Regions from separate parts of the Streptomyces sp. NPDC044044 genome, predicted to be linked through region 1. Evidence: riboswitches for the same ligand, from Rfam matches in the RefSeq annotation. Region 1 holds a riboswitch; the other holds the start of a gene.

What was found. A riboswitch is a leader RNA that binds a small molecule or an ion and turns the genes downstream of it on or off. The one in region 1 is predicted to bind ZMP and ZTP.
Region 2: linked by a shared signal. The riboswitch ahead of AC07AG_RS30450 (bifunctional 5,10-methylenetetrahydrofolate dehydrogenase/5,10-methenyltetrahydrofolate cyclohydrolase) and the one ahead of AC07AG_RS11875 (serine hydroxymethyltransferase) in region 1 are both predicted to bind ZMP and ZTP.

The regions. Positions count from the first base shown of each region.
Region 1 covers NZ_JBWKFG010000003.1:210,025-219,918, reverse strand. The annotation lists gene AC07AG_RS11910 (FAD-binding protein) at 1-1,189, shown strand, start outside; gene AC07AG_RS11905 (decaprenylphospho-beta-D-erythro-pentofuranosid-2-ulose 2-reductase) at 1,209-1,964, shown strand; gene AC07AG_RS11900 (2'-5' RNA ligase family protein) at 1,987-2,574, opposite strand; gene trpS (tryptophan--tRNA ligase) at 2,648-3,661, opposite strand; gene AC07AG_RS11890 (RNA polymerase sigma factor) at 3,868-4,494, shown strand; gene AC07AG_RS11885 (hypothetical protein) at 4,487-5,341, shown strand; gene AC07AG_RS11880 (hypothetical protein) at 5,450-6,199, shown strand; gene AC07AG_RS11875 (serine hydroxymethyltransferase) at 6,261-7,583, opposite strand; ZMP/ZTP riboswitch at 7,624-7,714, opposite strand; gene rocD (ornithine--oxo-acid transaminase) at 7,826-9,028, shown strand; gene AC07AG_RS11865 (AfsR/SARP family transcriptional regulator) at 9,052-9,894, opposite strand, start outside.
Region 2 covers NZ_JBWKFG010000008.1:556,575-566,468, reverse strand. The annotation lists gene AC07AG_RS30465 (RidA family protein) at 1-399, opposite strand, end outside; gene AC07AG_RS30460 (leucyl aminopeptidase) at 383-1,879, opposite strand; gene AC07AG_RS30455 (DMT family transporter) at 1,876-2,829, opposite strand; ZMP/ZTP riboswitch at 2,974-3,059, shown strand; gene AC07AG_RS30450 (bifunctional 5,10-methylenetetrahydrofolate dehydrogenase/5,10-methenyltetrahydrofolate cyclohydrolase) at 3,081-3,941, shown strand; gene AC07AG_RS30445 (EamA family transporter) at 3,968-4,855, opposite strand; gene AC07AG_RS30440 (LysR family transcriptional regulator) at 4,959-5,810, shown strand; gene AC07AG_RS30435 (PPOX class F420-dependent oxidoreductase) at 5,819-6,376, opposite strand; gene AC07AG_RS30430 (ABC transporter permease) at 6,646-7,818, opposite strand; gene AC07AG_RS30425 (ABC transporter ATP-binding protein) at 7,911-8,672, opposite strand; gene AC07AG_RS30420 (peptidoglycan-binding protein) at 8,669-9,894, opposite strand, start outside.

The DNA of each region.
Region 1 (9,894 bases):
GGCACAGAACGCGGGCGGCGCGGTCCTCGACATGACCGGCATGGACCGCGTGCACGCCATCGACGCGGACGCGGGCACCGTCCTGTGCGACGCCGGGGTCTCCCTGCACCACCTGATGGAGGTCCTGCTCCCGCTCGGCTGGTTCGTGCCGGTCACGCCCGGCACGCGCTACGTGACGGTCGGCGGCGCGATCGGCACGGACATCCACGGCAAGAACCACCACGGGTCCGGGTCGTTCGCGCGCCATGTGATGGCGGTGGAACTGCTCACCGCCGACGGCATGGTGCACGCGGTCGAGCGCGGCACTCCCCTGTTCGACGCGACGGGCGGCGGCATGGGCCTGACCGGCGTGATCCTCGCCGCGACCCTGCAACTGCAGCCGGTCGAGACGTCGTTGATGACGGTGGACACGGAGCGCGCCACCGACCTGGACGACCTGATGGCCCGCCTCACGGCCACGGACCACCGCTACCGCTACTCGGTCGCCTGGATCGACCTCCTGGCGCGCGGTGCCTCGATGGGGCGCTCGGTGCTCACGCGCGGCGACCACGCTCCCCTGGACGCCCTTCCGGCACGCGCGCGTAGAGCCCCGTTGACGTTCCGCCCCGGCCAGCTGCCGCCCGCCCCGCGCTTCCTGCCCGAAGGGCTGCTCGGCCCGAAGTCGGTGGGCCTCTTCAATGAGCTCTGGTACCGCAAGGCACCGCGCCTGCGGGTGGGCGAGCTGCAGAAGATGTCGACGTTCTTCCACCCCCTGGACGGCGTCCCGCACTGGAACCGCGTCTACGGGCGCGGCGGTTTCGTGCAGTACCAATTCGTCGTCGGGTACGGCCAGGAGGAGGCCCTGCGGCGCATCGTGCGGCGCATCTCGGAGCGCGGCTGCCCGTCCTTCCTCGCCGTACTGAAGCGCTTCGGAGAGGGCGATCCGGGCTGGCTCTCCTTCCCGATGCCCGGCTGGACCCTCGCCCTGGACATCCCGGCGAACCTGCCGGGCCTCGGCGCCTTCCTCGACGAGCTCGACGAGGAGGTCGCCGCGTCCGACGGCCGCGTCTACCTGGCCAAGGACTCCCGCCTGCGGCCCGAGATGCTCGCCGCGATGTATCCGCGGCTCGACGATTTCCGCGCGCTGCGGGCGCAGATCGACCCGCGCGGCGTGTTCCGCTCGGACCTCTCGCGCCGCCTCGCCCTCTAGCACCTCAGGAGTTGGTCCCATGAAGGACGCCTTCGGCACCCCTCAGTCCCTGCTCGTACTCGGCGGCACCTCCGAGATCGGCCTCGCCACGGCCCGCCGTCTGGTCGCGCGGCGCACCCGCATGGTGTGGCTCGCCGGGCGGCCTTCCCCGGGCCTGGAGAAGGCCGCCGCGGACCTGCGCGACATGGGTGCGGACGTCCGCACCGTCGCCTTCGACGCGCTCGACTCCGAGTCCCACGAGGCCACGCTCGGCAAGGTCTTCGCCGAGGGCGACATCGACATGGTCCTGTTGGCCTTCGGCATCCTCGGCGACCAGGCACGCGACGAGGACGAGCCGCTGTCGGCGGTGCGGGTCGCGCAGACGAACTACACCGGCGCGGTCTCCGCGGGCCTGGTGTGCGCCCGCTCCCTGCAGGCCCAGGGACACGGCTCCCTGGTGGTGCTCTCCTCGGTCGCGGGCGAGCGCGCCCGCCGCTCGAACTTCATCTACGGGTCGAGCAAGGCGGGCCTCGACGCCTTCGCCCAGGGCCTGGGCGACGCACTGCACGGCACGGGGGTGCACGTGATGGTCGTACGCCCCGGCTTCGTGCGCTCCAAGATGACGGCGGGCCTGGAGGAGGCCCCGATGGCGACCACTCCGGAGGCGGTCGCGCTGGCCATCGAGACGGGCCTTCGGCGCCGCTCGGAGACGGTGTGGGTACCCGGCGCGCTGCGGGTGGTCATGTCGGCGCTGCGTCACGTGCCGCGGACGGTGTTCCGGCGCCTGCCGGTGTGACGCCGCCCTTCGGGGCCCGAGGTCAGCGGGCGGGCAGCGTGCCGTGCGCGGCCGGGGCCGCGGCCTGCGGAGGCACGACCGGGCCGCCACCGCCGAAGCCGAACTCGCGCAGCTTGCGCCACACGCCGTCGGCGCCCTGCTCATAGAGCGCGAAGCCGGTGCAGGGCCACTCGGCCTCGTACTCCGAAAGCTCCGCGTAGGCCCGGTCCATGGCCTCTTCGGAGATGCCGTGCGCCACCGTGACGTGCGGGTGGTACGGGAACTGCAGCTCGCGCGCCATGGGCCCGGACGCGTCCCGCACCCGCTCCTGCAGCCAGCCGCAGGCCGCGCCGCCCGCCATCACCTGGACGAAGACCACGGGCGACAGCGGACGGAACGTACCCGTTCCGTAGAGCCGCATCGGGAAGGGGCGCCCGGCGGCCGCGACGGCCCCCAGGTGCGCCTCGACCGCGGGCAGCGCCGTGGAGTCCACCTCGGTCGGCGGCAGCAGCGTGACGTGCGTGGGGATGCCGTGCGCCGCGGGGTCCCCGAAGCCCGCGCGCCGCTCCTGGAGCAGGCTGCCGTGAGGCTCCGGGACCGCGATCGACACACCGATCGTTACGGTCCCCACGTCGTACTCCTGTCGGTCGGATGGCGGGCAGAGGGCGCTGTTGCACCTGGCGTGGTGCAGGGGGCTGTGTGGCTCAGTGCTTGGCGGGCAGCAGGCCCACCTTGTCGTACGCCTGGGCGAGGGTCTCCGCGGCGACGGCCCGCGCCTTCTCCGCACCCTTGGCCAGGATCGAGTCGAGCGTCTCCGGGTCGTCCAGGTAGGCCTGGGTGCGGTCCCGGAAGGGAGTCACGAAGTCGACCATGACCTCGGCGAGGTCAGTCTTCAGCGCACCGTAGCCCTTGCCGGAGTACTTCTGCTCCAGTTCCGGGATACCCGTGCCGGTGAGCGTCGAGTAGATGCTCAGGAGGTTGCTGACGCCGGGCTTGTCCGCGGTGTCGTAGCGCACGACCGTGTCGGTGTCGGTGACCGCGCTCTTGACCTTCTTGGCGGTGGCCTTGGGCTCGTCGAGGAGGTTGATCAGGCCCTTCGGCGTGGACGCCGACTTGCTCATCTTGATCGACGGGTCCTGAAGATCGAAGATCTTCGCCGTCTCCTTGAGGATGTACGCCGCCGGGACGGTGAACGTCTCGCCGAAGCGGCCGTTGAAGCGCTCCGCGAGGTCGCGGGTCAACTCGATGTGCTGGCGCTGGTCCTCGCCGACCGGGACCTGATTGGCTTGGTAGAGCAGGATGTCCGCGACCTGCAGGACGGGGTACGTGAAGAGGCCGACGGAGGCGCGGTCCGCACCCTGCTTGGCCGCCTTGTCCTTGAACTGCGTCATGCGCGACGCCTCGCCGAAGCCTGTGAGGCAGTTCATGACCCAGCCGAGCTGGGCGTGCTCGGGGACGTGGCTCTGGACGAAGAGCGTGCAGCGCTCGGGGTCGAGTCCCGCGGCGAGGAGCTGGGCGGCGGCGAGCCGGGTGTTGGCACGCAGCTCGGCCGGGTCCTGCGGGATCGTGATCGCGTGCAGGTCCACCACCATGTAGAAGGCGTCGTGGGACTCCTGCAGCGCCACCCACTGGCGGACCGCGCCGAGGTAGTTGCCGAGGTGGAACGAGCCCGCGGTGGGCTGGATTCCGGAGAGCACGCGAGGACGATCAGAGGCCATGAGGCTCATTCTCTCAGGTGTCTCTCATTGCTCGGAAACAGACGTGTGACGGGTGTGCCGCGATCTTGTGATGCGTGGCTGGGATCTGTCACTGCCGCCGACGCGTTCGCGCGCCCCGACCGCCGCCCCGATCGCCGCTTCGATCGCCGCTTCGATCGGGTCGCGCGAATGCGGAACCGATCTCGTCCGGCCGGTGTATCAAGAGTGTGAGGGCACAGGGGGAGGTCCTGGAGGGGGGCCGCGTCGTCGACGAGGGTGCGGTGATCGCGCGTGTGCGCGCCGGGGAGGCGGAGGCGTACGCGGAATTGGTGCGCGCTTTCACCGGGATCGCACTCAGGGCGGCCGCGGCACTCGGAGCGGGATCGGACGCGGAAGACGTGGTGCAGCAGGCCTTCTTCAAGGCGTACTGCTCCTTGGGACGGTTCAGGGACGACTCGGCGTTCAAGCCGTGGCTGCTGTCGATCGTCGCCAATGAGACGAGGAACACAGTGCGTTCAGCGGTGCGGCAGCGGTCGCTCGTCGGACGCGAGGCAGCGCTCGCGGAGGCGGAGCCCCTGATACCGGAATCGGCCGACCCCGCCGTGGCGGCGCTGGAGGGCGAGCGCCGGACGGCCCTGCTCGCCGCGCTCGACCGGCTGAGCGAGGAGCACCGCCTGGTCGTCACGTACCGCTATCTCCTGGAGATGGACGAGACGGAGACGGCCCAGGCCCTTGGCTGGCCGCGGGGCACGGTGAAGTCCCGGCTGAACCGCGCGCTGCGGAAGCTGGGGCGGCTGCTGCCGCAGGGTCCGGAAGGACGGGAAGGGCCGCAAGGAGGTGACGGGCATGAGTGAGCGGGGCGACGATCAGGACGAGGGCGGCACAAGGCGGGCCGGAAGCAGCGGCGCCCGTCGGCTTCCCGAGGAGCTGCGGGCACTCGGCCGGTCCCTGGACCCGCCGGGGGCCTCCGGCGCGTCGATGGCCGAGCGGGTCCTGGCGCAGATCATCGCGGAGTCGGTGCCGGTCCCGGTGGCCGAGCCGCCCGGTCGCCTCTCCCGGCTGCGGTCATGGCTGCGGGCGCGGTGGCGTGTCCTGACGGCCGCGCTGTGCGGGCTCCTGACGGCGGCGGTGCTCACACCGCCGGTGCGGGCCACGGTCTTCGAGTGGTTCGACTTCGGCGGGGTCGAGGTTCGGTACGACCCGTCGGTGACCCCGCCGGCCAAGGCCGGCGTGCCGGGGTGCGGCGGCGGGGTGAGTCTGTCCGAGGCCGAGCGGCGGGCCGGGTTCGTGCCCGCGGTGCCCGAGGCGCTCGGCGCGCCGGACGCCGTGGCGGTGACCCGGGAGCCGGGCGGGCGCGCCCTGGTCACCCTGTGCTGGCGCGACGACGGCCGGACGATACGGCTCGACGAGTTCGGGGCGCTCCTCGACCTCGGCTTCAGCAAGACGGTGACGGAGCGTCCCGACTGGGTCCAGGTCGGCCGGGAGACGGGACTGTGGTTCCCGCACCCGCATCGGCTCACATTCTGGATGGTGGAGGGCGACGGCGACCGGTGGACGCGCTCCGAGCGGACGGCGGGGCCGACGCTCCTGTGGACGCACGGGACGGAGCTCACCCTGCGGCTCGAAGGCGTGGCGTCGAAGGAGCGCGCGCTGGAGATCGGGACATCCGTTCCGGCGCGGTCGGGCGAATCGGGAACCTGAACGGCTCGGGCGGTGTACCAGAAGTGACGCGGTGCGGACGGGTCGTGCCGGAGAGCGGCTGGGGGATCGGACATGCGGATGCGGACGGCAAGGGGAAGGTGCGGGTCGGTGGCGGGGCTCGCGGCCGCGCTGGCGCTGGTGGTGATGGGAGCGCCGCAGGCAGTGGCGGGCGGACCGACGAGCGTCCTCGTGGTCTCGCCCGAGAGCGGACAGAGCACGGCGCGCTATGTGAGCGACGAGGAGTACGGCGAGCTGGAGCGCTGTCTGGGCACCATCGGCGACATCGGCAAGGGCAGGCGCGAGCAGCCGCCGGGCCTCGACATGGGAGACGGCAGCCGTCAGATCAACGTGACGTGGATGGTCCACGACGTGCAGCCGTGGCGGGTGGACCGCGCCTATCCGGTGGCGTCCGGCTCCCAGGGCAGCAAGGGCGGCAAGGACGGCAAGAGCGCCAAGGCCGTGTGGATCCACACGACGACGGACGTCGAGTCCATGAACGGCACCTGGCACAAGGCGAAGGATCCGGCTCGTCTGACGGCACTGTTCAAGAAGCTCGGGGTCATGGGCGCGTCGGCGGACGGGGGCAATCAGGCGATACCGCCGGGGGAGGATTCCGGCCCACCACCGGCGTCCGCCCCGGAAGCCGCCGGATCCGGGCAGGCGGCCACCGCACGGACCGACGGCACATCAGGGGACGGCGGCACGGACTGGTGGTGGGCGGCAGGGGGCGTCGCGGCGGGGGCCGCGGGAGCGCTGCTGCTGCGGGGGCCGCTCACCGGGCGGTGGTCCTTCCTCGCCTCGCGGCGCGGGCGGCGGCCTCATGAGGACGGCCCGCGCCAGGAGTTGAGGGACGTGTGAGGGCTGCGGCCGCCCCCGGCCGGTGAGTTGGCCGACCGGGGCGGCTGTTCGGCCCGGCGGGTCAGTGGGCCGGCAGGCCCGGGGCCGGATGGGCGGCCATCAGGTCGGCGACCTCGGACCGGATCTTCGTCAGGGCGTCCTCGTCACCGGCACGGGCCGCGGCGACGCCTCGGTCGATCCAGTCGGCGACGGTCGGCATGTGCTGCGTTCCGAGACCGCGGGAGGTGAGCGAGGGGGTGCCGATGCGGACGCCGGAAGGGTCGAAAGGCTTCCTCGGGTCGTACGGCACGGTGTTGTAGTTGACGACGATCCCGGCCCGGTCGAGGGCCTTGGCGGCGACCTTGCCGGGGACGTCCTTGGGGGTGAGGTCCATCAGGATCAGGTGGTTGTCAGTGCCGCCGGAGACCAGGTCGAAGCCGCGGGCGAGCAGCGCTTCGGCGAGGGCCTGGGCGTTGGCGACGACCGCGTGGGCGTAGTCGCGGAAGGAGGGCTGCGACGCCTCGTGCAGGGCGACGGCGATGGCGGCGGTGGTCTGGTTGTGCGGGCCGCCCTGCAGGCCGGGGAAGACGGCCTTGTCGATGGCCTTGGCGTGCTCCTCGCGGGACATCAGCATCGCGCCGCGCGGGCCGCGCAGGGTCTTGTGGGTGGTCGTGGAGATCACGTCGGCGTGCGGCACCGGTGAGGGGTGCGCGCCGCCCGCGATCAGGCCGGCGATGTGCGCGATGTCGGCGACGAGGGCGGCCCCCGCCTCGTGGGCGATCTCGGCGAAGGCGGCGAAGTCGATGGTGCGAGGGAGGGCGGTGCCACCGCAGAAGATCAGCTTGGGGCGTTCCTTGAGGGCGAGGTCGCGCACCTCGTCGAAGTCGATGCGGCCCGTGTCGTGGCGGACTCCGTACTGGACGCCGCGGAACCACTTGCCCGTGGCGGAGACGCCCCAGCCGTGGGTGAGGTGGCCGCCCATCGGGAGGGCCATGCCCATTACGGTGTCACCGGGTTCGGCGAAGGCGAGGTAGACGGCGAGGTTGGCCGGGGAGCCGGAGTAGGGCTGGACGTTGGCATGTTCGACGCCGAAGACGGACTTGGCGCGGGCGACAGCGAGGCGCTCGACGGGGTCGATGTTCTGCTGGCCCTCGTAGTAGCGGCGGCCCGGGTAGCCCTCGCTGTACTTGTTCTGCAGGACCGTGCCGGAGGCTTCGAGGACGGCGGTGGAGACGTAGTTCTCGCTGGGGATCAGGCGCAGGGTGTCGGCCTGGAGCTGCTCCTCGGCGCCGACGAGCGCGGACAGCTCGGGGTCCTGTGCGGCGAGCGCGGGGTGGCTGAGGGTGTTCGGGGCATCCGCGGAGACCGCGGAATGCGGGGAACTGGGCGAAGGGGAGTGAGTCATGGCGTCCTCCGGGGCGAGCGGTGTCTGTCCGGTCGTGGTCCCGGGGTGCCCAGGCGGTCGGCACCTCGAAGGTTCTGCCTCGCACGGCTTCCTCGGGGTCCGTTCCCCGTGCGCCAGTCGCCGTGCAGTGGAGACCAGCCTATCGGGCACGCCGGGTCGGCAGGTTTCCTCGTCCAGGATCCGAGCGACGATAGAACTTGGGCGCCACACTCGCCCCATGCCGCAGGACGAACGGAGACCCCGTGTCGACTACCGAAGAGTTCATCACGTCGGCCGAAGCGCACAGCGCGCACAACTACCACCCGCTGCCCATCGTGGTCGCGTCGGCCGAGGGTGCCTGGATGACGGACATCGAGGGGCGCCGCTACCTCGACATGCTCGCCGGGTATTCGGCGCTGAATTTCGGGCACGGCAACCGCCGCCTGATCGATGCGGCCAAGGCGCAGCTGGAGCGGGTGACGCTCACATCGCGGGCGTTCCACCACGACCGGTTCGCCGACTTCTGTACGCGGCTCGCGGAGCTGTGCGGCAAGGAGATGGTGCTGCCGATGAACACCGGCGCGGAGGCGGTGGAGACGGCCGTGAAGACGGCCAGGAAGTGGGGGTACCAGGTCAAGGGCGTGCCCGACGGGCGGGCGAAGATCGTCGTCGCGCGCGACAACTTCCACGGGCGGACCACGACCATCGTCAGCTTCTCGACGGACCCCGAGGCGCGGGCGGACTACGGCCCGTACACACCGGGCTTCGAGATCGTGCCGTACGGCGATCTGACGGCTCTGCGCGCCGCGGTCACGGAGAACACCGTGGCCGTGCTCCTCGAACCGATCCAGGGTGAGGCCGGGGTGCTGGTGCCGCCGGCCGGATATCTCGAGGGCGTGCGGGAGTTGACCAAGGAGCGGAACGTCCTCTTCATGGCGGACGAGATCCAGTCGGGGCTCGGCAGGACGGGCAGGACGTTCGCGTGCGAGCACGAGGGCGTGGTGCCGGATGTGTACATCCTGGGCAAGGCGCTCGGCGGGGGTGTCGTGCCGGTGTCCGCGGTGGTCGCGGACGCGGATGTCCTTGGGGTGTTCAAGCCCGGTGAGCACGGGTCGACGTTCGGCGGCAACCCGCTGGCGTGCGCGGTGGCGCTCGAGGTCGTCGCCATGCTGAGCTCGGGCGAGTTCCAGCAGCGGGCCACCGAGTTGGGCGAACATCTGCACGCCGAGCTGGGGCTGCTCGCGGGCACGGCCGCGGTGACGCAGGTGCGGGGCCGCGGGCTGTGGGCGGGCGTCGACATCGAGCCGTCGCACGGCACCGGCCGCGAGATCTCCGAGAAGCTGATGGACCGGGGTGTGCTGGTCAAGGACACCCACGGGTCGACGATCCGGATCGCGCCGCCGCTGGTGATCAGCAAGGAGGACCTGGACTGGGGGCTTGATCAACTGCGGTCCGTGCTGGCCTAGTTCCGTTTGCTGGGGGGGCGCGGTCAGCCGCCGGTGGCCGGGCGGCTCGGGAGCGGTTCGTCAGCCGGGTCCGGGGCGAGGGCGGGGACGGGGGCGTCGTGGCCGCGGGTGTACGCGGCCGCGTAGCCGTCCTCGCCGAGGGCTGTGCGGGAGCGTTGCGCGGCGCGGTCGACGTCGAAGCGTTCGGCCGACGGCAGGGGGCTGCCGGTCGCCTCGCGCAGGGCGGCGGCGGCACCGAGGAGTTCGGCGGCGCGGGTGTGGTCGTGCGCGAGGGAGCGGGCTCCGGCCAGGCCTTCGAGAGCCTGGGCGACCGCGCGCTCGTCGCCCGTGCCGCGGGCCACGGTGAGGCCCTCCCGGTGGAGTTCCTCCGCCCGCGCCGCGTCACCGCGCTGCTCGGCGACGTAGCCGAGCTGGGCCAGGATCAGGGCGGTGCCGGAGTGGACACCGAGGCGGCGGTTCCAGGCGAGCCAGGGCAGGAGGTACTTCTCGGCGGCGTCGAGCTCGCCGAGGCGTCGGGCACCGATGGCGAGGCCCGTCTCGGCGAACTGCTGCGCGGGCCCGTGCGAGTGCCGTGCGGCGAGGCGTGCGGCGCGTTCGTGGAAGTCGGTGGCCCCAGCGGCGTCACCGGTGAGCAGGGCGATGCGGCCGAGGCGGGCGAGGCGGAAGGACACGTCGGTCCACAGCTGGAGCTCCTCCGCGCCGCGCATGCCGTCGCGGTGGAGCCGGGCGGCACCCTCGTAGTCGGCGGCGATCTCGGCGAGCACGCCCAGCTGCTCCGAGGCCTGCAACTGGCCCCAGCGGTCGCCGAGTCCGGCGAACAGGGCTGCGCTGGCCTCGGCGTCGCGCCGCAGGGTCGCGAGGTCGCC
Region 2 (9,894 bases), on a different contig from region 1:
CGATCGCTCGTCGCGCACCCGCCAGGCGACGGCGTCCGCCGCCACGCTGAACCCGTGGTGCAGGCCCCCCACTTGGAGCACGGCGCGCGCCGGGCAATGGTTCCCGAACACCTCGCCGAAGACGGTGTCGACGGTTTCCCACTCGGACATGTTCGTCAGCCAGAGGGTCACCTTCGCGACGGAGTCCGCACGCCCGCCGGCAGCCTCGACGATGGACAGCACGTTGGCCAGCGCCTGGCGCGCCTGATCCGGGACGGTGGACACGGACGAGACACCGTCACCGACCGCAAGCTGCGCCGAAACCCGGATGGTGCCGTCCGGCGTGACGGTGGCCTGCGCGTAGTGGCCGAACGGCCGGGGTGCCGCGGTGGTCGTGACGACGTCAAGAGCGTGCATCATCTGCGGCATCCTCCGCCAGAGCTACGAGAGTTCGGACCGCGGACCCGGTGCCGCCCTGCGGGGTGTAGCCGTAGGGAGCGCCCTCGTGGAAGGCCGGTCCCGCGATGTCGAGGTGCGCCCAGCGGATGCCGTCCGGCACGAACTCCTTGAGGAACAGACCGGCGACGAGCCCACCGCCCATCCGCTCCCCCTGGTTGGCGATGTCGGCCACCGAGGAGTCCAGGCTCTCGCGCAGCTCGGCGGGCAGCGGCATCGGCCAGGCCTGTTCGCCCGCCCTTCCCGCGGCGTCCACCACTCGCTCGCGGAAGGCGTCGTCGGTGGACATCACGCCGAAGACGCGGTTGCCGAGGCCGAGCCGCATGGCGCCGGTCAGCGTGGCCACGTCCACGACGGCGTCCGGCTCCTCCTCGCCCGCGCGCACCAGGGCGTCCGCGAGGACGAGCCGTCCCTCGGCGTCGGTGTTGAGCACCTCGACGGTCTTGCCGCCGTACATCCGCAGCACGTCACCCGGGCGGACTGCGGAGCCGGACGGCATGTTCTCCGCGAGCGCGAGCCAACCGGTGACGTTCACCCGCAGACCGAGCCTCGCGACGGCGGTGACCGCGGCGAACACCGCCGCCGCACCCGACATGTCACGCTTCATGATCTCGTTGAAGCCGACCGGCTTCAGTGAGATGCCGCCCGAGTCGTAGGTGATGCCCTTGCCGACGAAGGCGAGGTCCGTCCGCGCCTCGGGATGGGTGTGGGTGATCCTCACGAGCCGCGGCGGCCGGGCCGAGCCCTGTCCGACACCGAGGATGCCGCCGAAGGACTGCTCGGCCAGCTCCTTCTCGTCCAGCACATCGACCATGAGTCCGTGCTCCGCACCGACCGCCCGCACGGTGGCGGCGAACGTCTCCGGATACAGGTCGTTCGCCGGTGTGTTGACGAGGTCGCGGGAGCGGTTCAGCTCCTGGCCGACCACCGTGGCGCGCCGCACCGCCACGTCCGCGCCCTCGATGCCGGTGAGGATCGCGAGCTCGCCGACGGGCGGCTTGTCGTGGCCCCCGGTGCGGTAGGCGGTGAAGGCGTACGCACCCAGCAGACCGCCGAGCGCCACCGCTTCCACGGCATCGGCCGTACCCGCCGGAAGGGCAAGCACCGCCCGCGCCCTGCCGGCCAGCGTCCGGGCCGCCACACCGGCGGCGCGGCGCAACGCCTCCGCGCCGTGCCCGCCGGCGCCGTCGGCTTCGCCGAGCCCGACCGCGAGGACCAGGGCGGCGTCGAGGCCCTTCGGCGCGGGGATGGCGACTGCCTCGCCCGCGGCGCCGGTCATGCCGAGAGCGTCGAGGATCCCGGCCTGCGTCCCGTCGAACGCCTCGGCCACGGCCTCCGCTTCGGGTGTCGGCAGCGGCCCTTTGGGGCCCTGGGCGACACCGATGACGTACGCGTCCGCGGGCGGTGTCGTCACCAGGGAGGTGGTCACGGTCACTTCGGTCATGTGAGTGCGCCCTGTTCCTTCTCGGCCGCCGGGACAGCCACGGCTTCCGTGGTCAAGGGATCCGGCTTCCGCTTCTGCCGACGTGTCATGCCGACCCCGACGAGGACGACCGCCATGCCCGCGGCCACCCGGAAGCTGAAGGCCTCGTCGAGCACGATGGCGCCCAACGCGACGGAGACCACCGGCAGCAGATACCCGACCGTCGCCGCGTTGGTCGCACCCTCGTCCGCGATGATCCGGTAGGTGAGGTGGAAGGTGACGCCGGTGGCGAAGATCCCCAGGATGACGACGGCGACGAGAGCCGTGTGGTCCACGTGGATGGTCTCCAGGCCGCCGACCGGCAGGGCAAGGGCCGTCAGACCCGTCGCCGCCATGAGCTGGGCCGCGGAGAGGGACAGGGTGGGCATGCCCTTCCCGACGAGGTGGTGCCCCATGTACGCGAAGCCGACGGCATAGCTGGCCGCCGCGCCCACGATCGCGAGAGCGCCCCAGCTCGTCAGACCCGACTGCTGCCACGGGGCGAAGATCAACGACGTACCGGCGAACCCGAGAAGGAGTCCGGCGAGGCGGATGGGGCGCAGTCCTCGTTCCGTGCCGATGGCGAGGCCGATCAGGACCGACCACAGCGGAGTCGTCGCGTTCAGCGCGCCGGCCACCCCGGAGTCGACCGTCTGCTGGCCGACGCTGAAGAGGCCGAAGGGCAGGGCATTGCAGAAGAAGGCGGCGACGAAGATGTGCTTCCACACCGCTCGGCCCTGCGGAAGACGGTTGCGCGTACTGAAGAGCAGGACCGTCAAGGTCGCCGCTCCGAGGGTGCAGCGCAGGAGCGTGACCTGCACGGGCGACAGACCCTCCAGGGCCAGTTCGATCCAGAGGAAGGTCGATCCCCACAGGAGGGCGAGCACACCCACCCTCGCCACTGCCCACGTTCTGCCGGGGACGCCGTTCACTGTGGTTCTCCTCGCTCTGGCCGTTGTCAGTGAACGATGCCGTCACCGACCAGGAAGGACAAGCAAAGAGTTTTGAATCTCTTTTAAGCTCAGCTACATCCTCAAGGTCCGCGTCCTCCGGCCCCGCACCGTCCTCTAGGGTGAGAGGCGGGCCGTGACTGGCGCTGAGGTGGAGTACCACCGGGGAGCGGCCTGACATCGTGTCGATGCCGCGCGCCTGGGCGACTCACCCTGAAGTCCAGGAGTGGCACATGCCCCAGACGCAGACAGCTCGCCTGATGGACGGCACCGGCCTCGCCCGTCAGATCGTCGAAACCAGCTCCGCGACAGCCGCAGACATACTCCACCGCACCGGGACGCGCCCCTGCCTGGCGACCGTCCTGGTCGGCGAGGACCCCGCGTCGGTGACCTACGTACGCATGAAGCGCGCCCGCTGCGAGAAGGCGGGCATCGAGTCGCGACACATCGCGCTGCCCGCCTCGATCGGCACCGAGGAACTGGTCACGACGATCACCGGCCTCTCCCAGGACCCGACCGTGCACGGCATCCTGCTGCAGCACCCCGTCGGGCCCCACATCGACGAGCGCGCCGCCTTCGAGGCGATCGCACCGGCCAAGGACGTCGACGGCGTCACCATGCACTCCTTCGCGGCGATGGGCTTCGGCCTGCCCGGCTTCGTCTCCTGCACGCCCGGCGGCATCATGCGCCTGCTCGACGCGTACGACGTCGACCTCTCCGGCAAGCACGCCGTCGTCGTGGGACGCAGCGCCATCCTCGGCAAGCCCGCGGGCATGCTGCTCCTGGGCAGGGACGCGACGGTCACGTACTGCCACTCGCGCACCGCCGACCTGACGTCGATCGTGCGGCAGGCCGATGTCCTGATCGCGGCGGTCGGCAAGCCGCGCTTCATCTCCGGCGCGGACATCAAGCCCGGGGCCGTGGTGATCGACGCCGGATACAACGCGGGGAACGTCGGTGACGTCGACTTCGACTCCGCCCGGGAGCGCGCGAGCCTGATCACTCCCGTGCCCGGCGGTGTCGGCCCCATGACCATCGCCGTCCTCCTCGCCCAGACGGTCGACGCGGCGGCACGGCAGCTCGGCCTCGGCTGATCGCGGCCGTCTCGGGGGTCAGCCGGTCACCTCAGGACGCTGACCCCGTTCGCCGTCACGATCGCCGCGATGGCCGTCCACTCCACCCAGTCCAGGGACTGCCCCAGGACGACCATGCCCACCAGCGCCGCGAGAACCGGGTTGACGCTCATGAAGACCCCGAAGAAGCGGGCCTCGACCCGGCGCAGGGCGAGCAGGTCGGCGAGGAACGGGACCGCGGAGGAGAGGATGCCCGCGGTGGCCGCGCAGGCCAGGGCGGTGGCCGTCGGCGGATGGTGGGCGAGAACCGCGATGCCGACGGGCAGGTAGAGGAGCCCCGAGATTCCCGCGGCGGCGGCCGATCCCTCGACGCCCGGCAGGCGGGCGCCGACCGTGCGGTTGAGCAGGATGTACGAGGCCCAGCAGACCGCGGCGAGCAGGCCGAGCGCGATGCCCGCGTAATCCGTGCTGGGCTGCGGGCGGGCCAGGGCGACCACCGCCGCCCCCGCCACGACCGCGCAGCCGAGGTCCACCGCACGGCGGGAGGCAGCGAGCGCGACCGCCAGCGGGCCCAGGAACTCCAGGGTCACCGCGAGGCCGAGGCCCACACGGTCGATCGCGGTGTACAGGGAGAGATTCATGGTGGCGAAGACCGCGGCCAGGCACAGCAGCGGCCACCACTGGCGCCAGGTGAAGGCGCGCACCTTGGGCCTGCCCACGGCGATGAGCACGGCTCCCGCGACCCATTGCCGCACGGCGACGACACCGGCGGGACCGATGGCGCCGAACGCCAAGGCGCCCGTGGCGGCGCCGACTTGGTTGGACAGGCCACTGCCGAACATCATCGCCATGCCGGGGAGGCGGCCTCGTGGACCGGCATCCCCCCGATCGCCCGGGACGGCAGAGGGCACGGCGGGGCTCTGAGACGTTCTCATGCACCGCAGGATGCGTCACGCGCGAGCATACGAAAAATGCATGCGAGCACTCATCCATACGCTCTGGTCATCGATGAGTTCCGGTCGCCCGTACGCTGTGGTGATGGATCTGGAACTGCGGCATCTGCGCTGCCTGGTCGCCATCGTCGACACCGGCGGTTTCACCGACGCAGCAGCCGAGTTGGGTGTCTCCCAGGCCGCCGTCTCGCGAACCCTCGGCGGCCTCGAGGAAGTGCTCGGGGTGCGCCTCCTGCACCGTACGAGCCGGAGCATCACGCCCACGACGGCGGGCGTGCAGGTGCTCGCACGGGCCCGGCATCTGCTCGCGGAGGCCGACGACCTCATCCGCGAGGCGACCACCGGGCACACCCGGCTGCGCATCGGCCACGCCTGGTCGGCGATGGGCCGCCACACTGCGGAGTTCCAGCGCCGCTGGGCGGCCGGGCACCCCGATGTCGAGCTGTACTTGATCCGGACGAACTCCGCGACGGGCGGCCTCGCCGAGGGCCTGTGCGACCTCGCCGTCGTCCGCACCGACTTCAACGAGGCGCGATTCACCAGCGCCGTCGTCGGTCACGAGCGGCGCTTCTGCGCCCTGGCGAGCGACGACCCGTGGGCCAGACGGCGCTCCATCCCGCTGGCCGACATACGGGACCGGACGCTCCTCATCGACCGGCGCACCGGCACCACCACCGCCGAGCTGTGGCCCGAAGAGGCCCGTCCCCCGGTGGAGTACACCCAGGACATCGACGACTGGCTGGCCGTCATCGCCTCGGGCCGCTGTGTCGGCCTCACCCCGGAGAGCACCGCCAACCAGTACCGCCGCGACGGCGTCGTGTTCCGGCCGCTGCGCGACGCCGACCCCATCGCGGTGCATCTCATCTGGCGCCGCCACGACCCGCACCCGATGACGCACGCGGCCGTGGCGCTCCTGACGGACCTCTACCGCATGTGAACGGACCTCTACCGCATGTGAGGCGGCGGCTCACCCGTGCCGAGCTGCAGACCGGGCCGCCCCGCCACCGCGCCCACGGGCGCGGCGCCGGGTCCCTTGGGTCCGCCGCCCGCGAGGATCCGCTTCCCTGCCGCTCCGTAGAGGTGCTTGACGTGCAGCCGGATCACCAGGCGCCGCTCCTTCACCATCGCGGCGCGAAATCCCTCCCAGTCCGGGTGCTCGCCCTGGAACCCCCGGAAGACCAGGGCCAGTTCATCGGCGACCGCGTCATGCGGGTCGGTCACGACCGGCGTGAGCTCGGCATCGCCCTCGGCGATCATGTACGAGAAACCGGCGCCGTCGGTGACGAGGAAACTCGCGCGCGGATCGCGGCGCAGATTCCGGGTCTTGGCGCGGCTGTCGGTCACCATGAGGCGGATGACGCGCTCCTGCGGGTCGAAGGCATAGCCGACGTTGGAGAGCTGCGGGCGGCCGTCGCGTTTGAGGGTGACGAGCGTGCCGATGCGCTGCTCCTGGAGCAGATCGAGCAGGGCGCTTTCGTCGACTTTCCCTAAGTGCTCAGTCATGCGGCGAGAATACGAGAAGGGGTGGCCGTCCAGGCAGCGGAATCACCCCTTCATTGGACAGCGTCCCTCTCGGAATGCGCCCGCTAGAATCGAAGGGAATATGCGCACCGCCGTGGTTGAACTCGCTGTGGTTGAACTCCCCGTGGTTGAACTCCCCGTGGAGACAGTGGAGTTCAGGGCTTTTCTGGGCACAAAGCGATGCCCTCGTCGCCCGCGGGGGATTTGGGCTGACGAAGGCACCGCGTCTGTTGGGTGACGGATTGCGGGGGTCACGTCGTGGCGAGCGCCTCCGTGGGAGGCAGCCGCGCCGCGCGCACCGCGGGATAGAAGCCGGCGAGTCCGCCGATGACCAGGGTCGCGCCGACACCGCCCGCCATCGCCCAGACCGGCACCACCGAGGGCCATCCCTGGTAGGTGGAGTAGCCGGAGGTGACGGCGATGCCGAGCAGGACCCCGCCGACGCCGCCGAGCGCCGACAGCAGCAGGGCCTCGCAGAGGAACTGCGTACGGATCTGGCCGCGTGTGGCGCCCAGCGAGCGGCGCAGGCCTATCTCGGAGCGGCGTTCCAGGACCGAGATGACCATCGTGTTGGCGACGCCGACCCCGCCGACGAGCAGGGCGACCGCGCCGAGGCCCAGGAGCAGTCCGCTGAGGGTGTCGTCGGTGGCCTCCTTGGCCTCCAGGACGTCGGAGGGGCGCGAGACGTTGGCCTCGCTGGGGTTCTCCGGGTTGGCGGTGGCGCCGAGCACGGACTGGACGTCGCTCACGGCGGATTCCTCGGCGCGGGTGTAGACCGTCGTGGGGTAACCGTCGAAGTCCAGCTCCTTCTCCGCGACGGGCCAGCCGACCAGCGCGGCCGAGTCCAGGTCGGGGACGAGCTCGTTGGGCGCGAGGATCCCCACGACGGTGAACCACTGTCCGCCCAGCCACACCAACGCGTCGGGTCCGGCCCGGAAGACGCCCAGCTGTTCGGCGGCCTTGGGGCCGAGCACGACGGCCGGGTATCGCTGGTTCGCGGCGTTGAGCCAGCGGCCGTCGACGATCTCCGCGCCCGCCGTCCTCGGCAGATCCGTGCGGGCCGCGTAGACGTTGAGGCCGCCGGTCTCCTCCTTCTTGATGTGGTCGTTGCGGTAGACCTTGGCGCTCGTCTTGCCGATGGCGGAGACCGACTCGACGTCCTTGATGTTGCCGATCATGTCGACGGAGGAGTCGGGCAGATGGGCCGCGTCACCGGCGAAGGACTGGCCGGGCGAGACGGTCAGGAGGTTCGTGCCGAGCGCGGCGAGCCGCCGGTTGAGGTCCTCGCTGCTGGAGGTGGAGATGCCCACCACGCCGACCATCGCGGCGATGCCGATGGCGATGCCGAGCGCCGAGAGGAACACCCGCATGGGCCGCGAGCGCAGCCCCGATCCGCCGACCCGCAGCACGTCTGCCGGGCCCATCCGCGCCGGCTTGGGGCGCGGTGGCGACGCGGGACGGGGCAGTTCGCGCGCCGTGCCCCGCTCCCCTGTCGTACTCAACTCCTTGGTCGGGCTCATCGCAGGGCCTCCTCGGGGAGCAGGTCGGCCGCGTCGGTCGAACCAGTCACGCCGCTCGCCTCGATCGCCTCGATCGCGTCGATCGCGTCTTCTTCGATGCGGCCGTCCTTGATGCGGACCTCGCGCGGCAGGGAGCCCGCGATGTCCCGGTCATGGGTGATGACCACGACCGTGGTCCCCGCCCGGTGCAGTTCGTGCAGGAGCTCGATCACCACCGCGCCGGAACGCGAGTCGAGGGCGCCGGTCGGCTCGTCGGCGAGCAGCAGCGGCGGGTCGCCGAGGACCGCGCGCGCGATGGCCACGCGCTGCTTCTCGCCTCCGGAGAGCTGATGCGGCTCGTGGTAGAGGCGGTGGCCGAGGCCGACCCGGCGCAGGGCACGCTCGGCGAGTCCGCGCCGCTCGCTCCGCGGCCTGCCGCTGTACAGCAGCCCGTTCGCGACGCTGTCCAGCGCCGGGACGCCGGGGGCGAGGTGGAACTGCTGGAAGACGAAGCCGATCGTCCCCGCCCGCAGCGCGGACAGCTCCCGGTCGCTGAGCCGGTCGATGTCGTGCCCGTCGATGTGCACGGTGCCGGTGGTGGGGCGGTCGAGGGTGCCCATGATGTTGAGCATCGTGGACTTGCCCGAGCCGGAAGGGCCGACGACGGCGAGCAGCTCCCCGCGCCGGATGACGAGATCGGCGCCCTTGAGCGCCTCGACCTCTCCGTACGTCTTGGAGACTCCGGCCAGTTCGACCACCGGGTGCGCCGCGGTGGTCACTTGGGGACCCCCACGACCGTGCCGTCGGTGATGCCCGCCCCGGACACCTCCACCATGCTGTCGGCGAACATGCCGACCTTGACCGTCCGCACCTTCACCTCGCCGTCCGCTTGGACGACCTCCACGGCGTAGCCGCCTCCGCGCTGCGCCACCAGGGCGTTGACCGGGACGACGAGCACGTCCTTGCGCGTCTCCGCCTTGAGGGAGATCTCCACGGCGGCCGCCTGGTAGCGGCCCAGGCCCTTCTGGTTCCCGACCTTCAGCTCCACGGGCAGGATGGGCTTGTCGTCGCCGCCCGACTGGCCGCCCGAGCCCTCGGATCCCGCGTCCTGGGACGGCGTGGAGGGGGTGCCGACGTCGGTCACCTCGGCCTGGACCGTGGTGTCGTCGGGAAGGGTGACCGTCGCCTTGGTGCCTTTCTCGACCATGTCCTCGTACTGCACGTCGAGGTCGACGGTGACGGTGCGTTCGGTGCCGGTCCAGGTGAGGACGGGACCGTTCGACGGGGCGCCTGCCGTGGCCTTCACCTCGGCGACGCGCCGGGCGCCCGGGGCGACCACGGCGTCCGACGGCTGCACGGTCCCCGTCTCCGCCCGGCCCAGGTCGTCCTGCCAGTCCTTCACGGCCTCTGCGGTTGCGGCGTCGTACGTGTCGTCGACGGTGAAGCCGGTGTAGCCGAGGGCGGAGAGGTTCTTCTCCAGGATCTCGACGTCCCTGCCCTCGCTGCCCGTCTTCAGCGGGCGGTAGAAGGGGGTGGAGCCGTAGAGCAGCGGGACCTTCTGCTCCTCCACCTTGTAGGCACCCTCGCCGCGCTTGATGGTGTCGCCGTCGCCGGGCACCCAGGTGATGATCCCGGCGCCCGCCTTGCCGACCGGTGGGGCCTGTACGGCCGTCGCGTCGCCGTAGCCGAGGTTCCCGTCCACGGTCTCCGTGCGCGTCAGCGTGGTCCGATCCACCGTGGCGGTCTTCGGCGGCGCTGAGGGGGCGTCGCCCGCCGATCCGGAGCCGTCGTCCCCGAAGACGCCGGTGGTGGCGGCCCCCGCGGCGGCGACCACCGCGATCGCGGCGACGACGATCAGCGACATCCGCAGCGGGCGGCGCCTGCGGCGGTCCCCCGGGCGGGTCGTGGTCGTCTCTCCGCCGTCGTCGTCGCCCCCTGCGGTGGCGGTCTCCTCAAGAGAAGTCTCCTCACGGGCGGTCTTCTCAAGCGCGGTCTTCTCGC